2 regions of the Bombilactobacillus folatiphilus genome follow, and region 2 is predicted to be linked to the other one. Evidence: riboswitches for the same ligand, from Rfam matches in the RefSeq annotation. Region 2 holds a riboswitch; the other holds the start of a gene.
What was found. Region 2 has a riboswitch for lysine ahead of MOO45_RS00190 (amino acid permease). Riboswitches for the same ligand answer to the same signal wherever they lie in the genome.

Region 1 (4,964 bases), 430 kb from region 2:
TTATCCAATTGAGCTTGCTGTGGATAAGTCAGGACGAAAGCCAAACTCGTAGCTGACATGCCCGTGCCACAGGCGTTGGTTAAACCGACCCCTCGTTCAAACGTTTGGACAAATAATTGTTGATCCGCCAAAATTTGTGCAAAACTGAGATTGACACCGTCTGGAAAATACGGATTAGGAGCATTTAAGCGTTGACCTAAGGCGACTAACCGGTTTTCTTGGTCAGAAAGATCATCGACAAAGCTAATTAAATGTGGATTGGGCACGGCAATCGCGGTGAAAGTTAGTTGCGGATCAAGTTCAGGTAGCGGTTGGTTGATTAATTCGGTAGCGTTAACATTAGTCAAACCGATCTTGGGTAAAGCAAAACTAACCGGCGAAATTTCGACGCCAAAAGCAGGGACTTGCGGAGCTAAATCAGGATAACGTTTGACTTGTAATGTTTGTTGCGGTGTTTGTACCTGAAATTGGTCTAGATGGTTTTGGTCAGCTAAATAGCGCGCTACTGTGCGCAAACCATTGCCGCACATGGAAGCTTGGGAACCGTCCGCATTGAACACCCGCATTTGGGCTATTGCCTCAGGATCGCTAGGTTGATCAATGACTAATAAACCGTCAACTAAGCCGAAATTGGGCGCTTGGGCTAAGTTTTGAACCAGCTGTGCTAGTTGCGTGGATGTGAGTGGTTGCTGCAATTGTGTTTGGTCTAACAAGAAGAATTGGTTCAAGGAACCATGAACTTTTAATAATTGCATCTTCATTACTCCTCATGAAAAAAAGTATGATAAATAGCTTGGACAGCCTTAGGGGCATCAGCCTGTTTGGTGCCCAGCATAATGGAAATTCTCGATGCGCCTTGGTTAATCATGTGTAAGCCAATCTGATTTTGAGCCAAAGAATCAATAATTTTTTGGACAACCCCGACTTTATTGGCCATGCCTTCGCCAACCACCATCAAAATGGCGTAATCATCAATCCATTCTAACTGATCTGGTTGCAAAGTAGCTTGAATTTCTTGGCACATGGCTTGCTTAATAGCTGGTGTAAATTGTCGCCGATCAAAAATGACGGTCAAATCGTCAATTCCGGAGGGCATATGCTCATAAGAAATCTGATATTTATAAAAAATTTTTAATAATTGTAGTGTAAATCCAACTTGCTTATTTAACAAGTAGCGGTGCAAATATAAGGCTGCAAAATGATTGTCGCTGGCAACACCGGTAACAATTTGGTGAGGCTGCAACTGTTGTTGCGGCACAATCATGGTTCCTGGTAACTGCGGTTGATTGGTATTTTTGATATTAATCGGAATCTGACCTTGAATGGTCGGAATTAGCGCTTCGTCATGAAAAACTGAAAAACCAGCGTAAGATAATTCTCGTAATTCACGATAGGTCATTTTTTTGATCGGTTGCGGTTGTGCAACGATACGTGGATCAGCGGCGTAAACTGCGTTAACGTCAGTGAAATTTTCATAGAGTTGTGCGTTGAGCCCCTTGGCTAAAATAGCGCCAGTAATGTCCGAACCACCGCGTGAAAAAGTGGCGATGTGCTGGTGCGATGTCAGACCGTAAAAGCCAGGCACTATGTAAAAAGTGTGGGGCTGGACAGTTAGTTGCCGCAATTTAGCATAAGTTTCAGGCAAAATTTCCGCGTCGTTGGGTTGATCGGTCACGGTTAAGCCAATAGTTTGCGGATCCCAAAATTGGGCGGTGTAACCTAACTTTTGAAGCACGAATGTGAGTAATTGTGCGTTTAATTTTTCTCCATGAGCCTTAAATGCAGCCAAGAGATACGCGTCAGATGGGTAATTGGTCGTTGCTAAGGCGGTTAACTGCGTTAATAGCGGTTGCAAATCAGCAGCAGTTAAGGCAAAATTTTGACCAATTTCGGCGTAACGTTGCCAAATGGTCTGAATAATTGCGTTAGGATTTTGATGCGCTAAGATGGTCTGCGCGTATTGAATTAAGAGATCAGTCACCTTGGTGTCGTGAGTAAATCGCTTGCCCGGTGCCGAAGTCACAATGACCTGCCGTTTTGGATCATCTGTAATAATTTTAATAATTTTATCGAATTGTTCCCCGGTCGCTAGTGAACTGCCACCAAATTTTACCACTTTCATAATTCACCATTTCCTTTCGCAAAAATCAGCCAAGCACTAATTTTAGCAAAAATAAAATCAATTAATTTGCATTCTAACATTTATTTTTTAATCTGCAACTGTTTGATTTTTAATTCAAAATTGATTTAAATTAAAATACCTTGACAAGAAATAGAATTAATTATAAGATTTGGACTATCGAAGAGGTCGCAGCGGCCATGATTACCGATTGGAGTTTGTCAACTGAGAACGTCGGGAAAGGGAATGCTGCCGAAGTATTAATCTATTGACAAAAGATTAATGACTGGGACGTGATTGAATAAATCACGGACTGTCGTAGATCAATCTACGGAGCGCTTTCGACAAATTAAACTCAACTAATAAAGTGATGGGTTCTTTTGTTCGATTGCGGACGAAGGAACCTTTTTTAGTTGGAGGCTTAATTTTGCACATGAAAATTAACGTGAATGAACAAGGACATTTAACTATTGGTGGCTGTGATGCGCTTGAGTTGGCGCAAAATTATGAAACCCCCTTGGTTGTCTATGATGTAGCGCAAATTCGTCAACAATTACGCAGTTATCAGGAGGCTTTTAAGCAGCAACAAATTTCAGCAGTAGTGAGTTATGCCAGCAAGGCCTTTTGTGCCAAGGCGATTTACCAAGTCGTCCAACAAGAAGGTGCCCATGTAGATGTGGTTTCTGCTGGTGAGTTGGCCACGGCGTTAGCAGCGGGTTTTGATCCGCAAAATATTAGTTATCATGGCAATAATAAATCTTTGGCTGAGTTAGATTTTGCGATTGCCCAACAAGTTGGTGTGCTTGTGGTGGATAATTTTTATGAATTAACTTTGTTGCAAAGCTTATTGCATTACAAATATCCACGCCAAACGATTCAAGTGATGTTGCGCATTACACCGGGGATTTCGGCGCATACGCATGAGTACGATCAAACGGGTCAAATTGATAGTAAGTTTGGTTTTGATGTGAATTCAGGTCAAGCTGAAAAAGCACTGCAACAGGTTTTACAAAATCCACAGTTAGATTTAATCGGCATTCATGCGCATATTGGTTCGCAAATCATGGCAGTGGCGGGATTTGAATTATTAGTCGCTAAATTATGTCAGTTAGCGCATGCTTGGCAGCAAAAATATCACTTTGAAACGAAAATTTTGAATTTGGGTGGCGGTTTTGGTATTCGTTATACCGATTCGGACGAGCCGTTGACAGCACAACAATTTGTTGAAGCGATAGTTCAGACTTTGCGTAAAGAATGGGTTAACTCAGATTCCGAGTTGCCACAGGTTTGGATTGAACCGGGGCGTGCAATTGTCGGTAATGCAGGTGTTAGTTTGTATACGATTGGTTCGAAAAAAACAATTCCCCATGTGCGCACCTTTTTGACTGTGGATGGTGGCATGGGTGATAACATTCGTCCAGCTTTATATCAAGCACAATATGAGGCGGTGTTAGCACGAGCGCCGCTAGCTGCTGCTGAACAAACCGTTACAGTGGCGGGACGTTATTGTGAGTCAGGGGATGTGTTAATTTCACAACAGGCTTTGCCCGCAACACAACCTGGCGATATTTTGGCTGTATTGGCGACTGGAGCTTACGGCTATTCCATGGCATCAAATTATAATCGGATTGGCCGACCGGCTGTCGTTTTTGCAGAAGAAGGTCAGGGTCAAATAGTAGTTGCACGTGAAGAAATTGTAGACTTGATGCATTTGGATCAAGATTATGTCAAAGAAAACGAGTGAAAAATAATGAATACACAAGAAATTATTAAGTTTATTAGTGAAGCACCTAAGAAAACGCCTGTGAAAGTTTTTGTGAAAGGGCAGTTGGATCAACTTCAAGACACTGAGCCATTAGAAACTTATTTTGGCGATCAAGCAGGTGTGGCATTTGGTGATTGGGCAGATGTACAAACTTTTTTGCAAGCCAATCAGCAATTGATTAGTGATTATCATTTGGAAGTACAAGCGCGCAATTCTGCTGTTCCGTTATTAGATACGAAAGATGTATCTGCTCGAATTGAGCCGGGAGCGTTAATTCGTCAGGAAGTGACGATTGGTCAAAATGCGGTAGTCATGATGGGTGCCGTGATTAATATTGGCACACAAATTGGTTCAGATACGATGATTGATATGGGGGCTGTTATCGGTGGTCGAGCACAAATTGGTGCGCGGGTGCATGTGGGCGCGAATGCAGTGGTGGCTGGGGTGATTGAACCAGCTTCCGCGCAACCGGTGGTGATTGGTGATGACGTTTTGATTGGCGCGAATGCGGTCATTTTAGAAGGTGTCCAAGTGGGAGCAGGTGCCGTCGTTGCAGCAGGTGCGATTGTGACCGAAGATGTATCGCCCAAAAATGTTGTCGGAGGTGTCCCCGCCAAAGTTTTAAAACGTGTTGATGAGCAAACGACGCAAAAGATTGGTTTAGAACAAGATTTACGAAAGTTGTGATAGTCGATGTTTAATAAGAAAGAAGACTTAATTCAAGTACGCCGGCATCTTCATCAAATTCCTGAATTAGCGCTACAAGAGCAAGAAACGGCAAGCTATTTACGCCAATTGATTGCCCAGTTGCCACAAGACTATTTAATAGTAGAAACAGTTCCAAAATTACCTACAGCCATTTTAGTGCGGGTGCAAGGAATAAAGCCCAAACGCACAATTGGTTATCGGGCAGATATGGATGCTTTACCTGTACAAGAATCATCAAGTTGTCAGTATGGTTCACAACATGCAGGCGTGATGCATGCTTGCGGACATGATTTTCATTTAACGATTGCCTTAGCTGTGTTGGCATATTTTGCACAGCATCAACCGGTGGATAACTTAGTTTTCTTTTTTCAA
Region 2 (4,964 bases):
CAAAACTGCATTCTTAAACGTCATACCATAGCCCAGCTGTGCGCCCAGCATAAATTGACTTAACGCCACAAACCCGCCAATTTGGACCATCAAAACTTTCCACATCGGATCGCGCTTAGCTTGTGGCACCCGACTGGTCGAATAATCATCCAGTAATTCTGAATTTTTCTTTTGCGCCATTTTATTCACTTCCAATTAAATTAACAAAAAATGAGAACAACATAACTAATGTTAATTTAATCCAAAATAAATGTAAAGAGTTATTTTTTAGAATATTTGTTTTTAAATTAAAAGCCAAAAATAGCCACCGATCTTTACTAATGGCTATCTCTAATTTAAGCATTATCAGCCGTCATATACACAAACTGATCTGTGGAAATTTTTTCATTGAGCGCTGTGACCAACTCCGTGGTTAACTGCCGCTTTTTTAACTCTTTTTGTACAAATTCATACTCATACTGAAATGCCAGAATAATCAATTCGCGCTCTTGATCTTCATCATTTTCAGCTTTGCCAAAGCGTTGATGCCGATAAGCATAATAATGGCGCAGCAAATTGACTTCCGGAATATTATCTGCTGTTTGCACTTCCTGCAAATACTGCATCACCGTCTGAAAACCGACATTTTCTAGCTTTCGCAGTTCCGTTTTATCGCGCAACAATTTTTCCTGCTGCGAATTCGACCACTTCAACTGCGGCTTTTTGCGTTTCACACGGTAAATACGCCAGCGCAATTTTAATAATTTAAACCATAATTGTAATTTGGCCAACGGGTTCGAGATAATGCGCTGCATCTGCACTAATTGCTTGCGATTATAATGCCAAGCCAATTTAACATCGACATCATCCGTCTGAACTAATTGGTTAATCGCTGCCAACTCCAAGCTTTCCGTTTTTTCTAACAAATGACGTAAGACCTTTGGATCTGTACGTTCATTATCCAATTTTTGACTATTCAAAATCGTAATGACACGACTTAAGACTAAGGGATTCTGCGCATCATTCTCCTTTAATTCTTGAATCGCATAATTGACCATTTTCACGAGCTGATCATTGAATTCATTTAAGGAAAATGGATTCGTTTTCCCCGGTAATAAATAAGGCAAAACAATGGTCGGCACAATCAGGCTTAAGAGAATAATAATTTCGGCCATAAAAATCAAATCCGTTCGAAAAGGAATTAATTTACCATGACGCATGATTGGCAATGAGAATGCCATTGCTAAGGTAATCGTCCCATGAATGCCACTTAAAGCTACAATCCAACTAGACCGTCGATCACTGACATCAATTAATGGCAGTTTGACTAATTTAAACCGGATCCAAATCAAGCGCAAACCGATCATTAGACAGTAAATTAAGCTAGCCAGCAACAATAAAGATGAAAAATGCAAATTACTATAATCCGCTAAGGCCAACAAATTGCGCGGCAATGACACACCTAATAGCACGAACACAAAACCATTGAGCATGTTAGATAAAATTTCCCAAGTGGAAGTTAAGACCACTTGGTTAGACGATGAAGTGAGTCGTAATTGTCGTTGATAAATTCCAAAGACAACGCCTGCAGCCACTGCTGCCAAAATGCCTGACAAGTTTAATTCTTCAGCTACCAAATAGACAACAAACGGCGTCAAAACATTAAAAGGCACCGTAATCGCCGTTGCGTCAAACAAGTGACGCTGAAAAACGATTTGAATACTAACCAGACATAACCCTAACAAAACGCCAACAATCACACCGCCGACAAAGGTTGTAAGAAAAGTCCCGATACTGCCCAAAAGACTAAATTTACCAGTCACAAACGCACTCAACGCTAAATTGAGCGCAACTAAACCCGAAGCATCATTAAATAGAGATTCACTTTCCAAATTTTGCATAATCGGTTCGGGTACTTCCACATTAGACGTGATCGATGACACCGCAACCGCATCTGTCGGTGCCACAATCGCCACCAACGCAAAGGCTAGACTCAAAGGTAAGGCATTCCAAATCCAATGAATAAAGCCACCGCCAATTAAAATCGTTAACACGACTAAGATGACAGCTAACGATAACACATTGTGAAAATTATGCCGTAAACTGCGAAAATCAGTCTGTTGACCATCATTAAACATCAATGGCGCAATCACAATTAAAAAGAATAATTCTGGTTCTAAGTTAAAATGCGTAAATTCAGGCAACCACGATAAAAGAAAACCGATAATAATTTGATAGAAAGCTAACGGTATTTTCGGATAAATGGAGTAAATAATATTAGCGACAATCGTTGCCCCGACTAAAAGTAAACATGTGAAAAATAATGACACTGAATCCCCCTCTTCTATTTTAATTAAAAAAAAACAACACTAATCTTGATCTAAAAATTTATTTGCTTTGAATAACGCCATTGAAATAATCGGCACTAACACCACAGCAGCAATTAATTCAGGTACCCCATTTGTTCCGACAATACCCATAATGACCCCATTTAGTGCACCCAAACTGACTTTATACGACGCCGCCATTGTAGACGCATACATAAACCGCATCAAAACTAAAACTAAAATGGTATTCGTTAAGGAACCAACTGCCGCAGCGCTAATCATCGGTACTAACTTAGTCTTCATTTTATTACGCAATAAACGGTAAGTCCAACCAGCAAAGTAACCCACTAAAATCCGTGGCAATACAGAAATAATCGGATTGGTGAACACTAATGTATCAATGGGACTAGTTGGCGATGTGTAAGCACGTAACAGTGTACCTATACCCCAAATCAAGCCCACTAATGCTCCATCATTCGGGCTTAACACAATTGCCGCGATAATAACCGTAATGTGAATAATGGTAATATTGATTACTCCTAAAGGAATAAAACCAAAAAAAGGAGTCATTGATTGAATCAAAATAATTGCAATTAAAATGGCCCGAATTGCAATTTTATAAGCCTTACTCTTGTGCATTCTTCCACCTCATTCTTTTAAATCTCTAATATTACTATACCATTTTGGCAGATTAGCTAAAAATCTTTATCGGAATCTTTTTTCAAAAGATATTTCCCGGGAAATAATTAATCAGCATCCGCGTCCACTGAGATTATGCATTGACTTTTAGTGAAACTGGTCTAAAATTATTAGTAATTAATCAAAGAAGAGGTTGCTAAATTTATTATCGTAGCATTAGCGAAGTCGTGAAGGACTGATGAACTAATTGCCAAAGGAAATTTAGCCGAAACAATAATTAACTTCATTTAATTATTGTTGGGGTCAGATTGAATAAGTCTGAAACTGTCGCAATCGTTTAACAAGGTTGCGGAGTGCTATCTACGATCATCTCAGTTGACCTCTTTGCTTTTGGCAAAGAGGTTTTTTATCGTTGTTAGACTCCTCTCATACTAGGAGGATTTTATGTCAGAAACAAAATCTCAAGATCACGTGCAGCGTAATCTCAAAACCCGTCATGTTTCTATGATTGCGCTAGGTGGTTGTATCGGAACTGGTTTATTCATGACGTCGGGGTCCACCATTTCTAAAGCTGGTCCCGGTGGTGGTTTAGTTGCTTATTTAGCAATGGGGATTATGGTGTACTTTTTAATGACTAGTCTCGGTGAACTAGCGACCAACCTACCTGTTTCCGGTTCTTTTGCAACTTATAACGCTCGCTATGTGGATCCCGCCCTCGGATTTGCGATGGGTTGGAATTATTGGTTCAATTGGGCCATTACCGTAGCAGTAGATATTTCCACAGCAGCCATCTTAATTCAATACTGGCTACCACATACGCCAGGTTGGATTTGGAGCTTATTGATTTTAGTCATTATCTTTTTAATTAATGCTTTGAGTGTGTCAACTTTTGGCGAAACTGAATACTGGTTATCTTTAATCAAAATCGTGACCGTCATTATTTTCTTGATTATTGGTTTTGCCATGATTTTTGGTATTATGTATCATCCAGCAGTTGGTTTTAAAAATTTCACCTATAAAAAAGCTCCTTTTGTCGGCGGTTTCCCTGCTATCTTGAATGTCTTTTTGATTGCTGGTTTTTCCTTTCAAGGAACCGAATTAATTGGCGTTACTGCGGGTGAATCAGAAGATCCGCAAAAAGCAGTCCCTAAGGCCATCAAAGAAGTTTTCTGGCGCATTTTATTATTTTATATCCTATCTATTGTCGTCATCGCTGCGTTAATTCCTTACACCAGTAAAAATCTCTTGAGTGCTGCTAACGGTAATATCGCCGTTTCACCATTTACACTCGTCTTCAAGCGAGCGGGCTTGGCTTTTGCCGCTAGTTTAATCAACGCAGTTGTTTTAACTTCCGTTTTATCATCTGCCAATTCTGGTGCCTACGCCTCGACGCGCATGTTGTATGCCTTAGCCCATGATCATTATGCTCCGAAAGCTTTTGGCAGGACTACTAAGGCTGGGATTCCGCTATTGTCCTTAATCACGACGATGGCCGTAGCTTTGATTACGTTTGCCACCAGTATTTTTGGTGAAAAAATTTATATGTGGTTAGTGGCTGCTTCTGGCTTAACCGGTTTTATCGCTTGGGTGGGCATTGCGTTGAGTCATTATCGTTTTCGTAAAGCTTTCGTCTTGCAAGGTCATCAACTTAGCGAATTAAAATATCACGCTAAACTCTTTCCTTTAGGACCAATCATTGCACTCATTTTATGTATCATCGTAATCGGTGGACAAAATATTGAAGCATTTGTTAAATGGGATTGGCAACAAATTGGGATTACTTATATCAGTGTTCCATTAGTACTCATCTTATATTTTGGTTACAAGTGGAAGCATCATACCAAAATTATTCCGCTAGATCAGGTTGATGTGTCCAGTGAGAAATAATCTATTTGACATTTAAAACTGGTTCCAGTATGTTGTAAGCAATACGTTACGGGGGAATTTTATGCAAGCATATGAAGAAACTCAAGTTGCTGGATTAAGCAAATTCACTTCTTTGGTTTACCTATATACTGG

Region 1: linked by a shared signal. The riboswitch ahead of lysA (diaminopimelate decarboxylase) and the one ahead of MOO45_RS00190 (amino acid permease) in region 2 are both predicted to bind lysine.

The regions. Positions count from the first base shown of each region.
Region 1 is NZ_CP093366.1:470,263-475,226, forward strand. Features, by position in the region: gene dapF (diaminopimelate epimerase) at 1-761, opposite strand, end outside; gene MOO45_RS02385 (aspartate kinase) at 761-2,122, opposite strand; lysine riboswitch at 2,295-2,468, shown strand; gene lysA (diaminopimelate decarboxylase) at 2,553-3,863, shown strand; gene dapD (2,3,4,5-tetrahydropyridine-2,6-dicarboxylate N-acetyltransferase) at 3,870-4,571, shown strand; gene MOO45_RS02400 (N-acetyldiaminopimelate deacetylase) at 4,578-4,964, shown strand, end outside.
Region 2 is NZ_CP093366.1:40,657-45,620, reverse strand. Features, by position in the region: gene MOO45_RS00205 (purine-cytosine permease family protein) at 1-180, opposite strand, end outside; gene MOO45_RS00200 (cation:proton antiporter) at 336-2,309, opposite strand; gene MOO45_RS00195 (ECF transporter S component) at 2,349-2,945, opposite strand; lysine riboswitch at 3,125-3,312, shown strand; gene MOO45_RS00190 (amino acid permease) at 3,390-4,832, shown strand; gene MOO45_RS00185 (Bax inhibitor-1/YccA family protein) at 4,894-4,964, shown strand, end outside.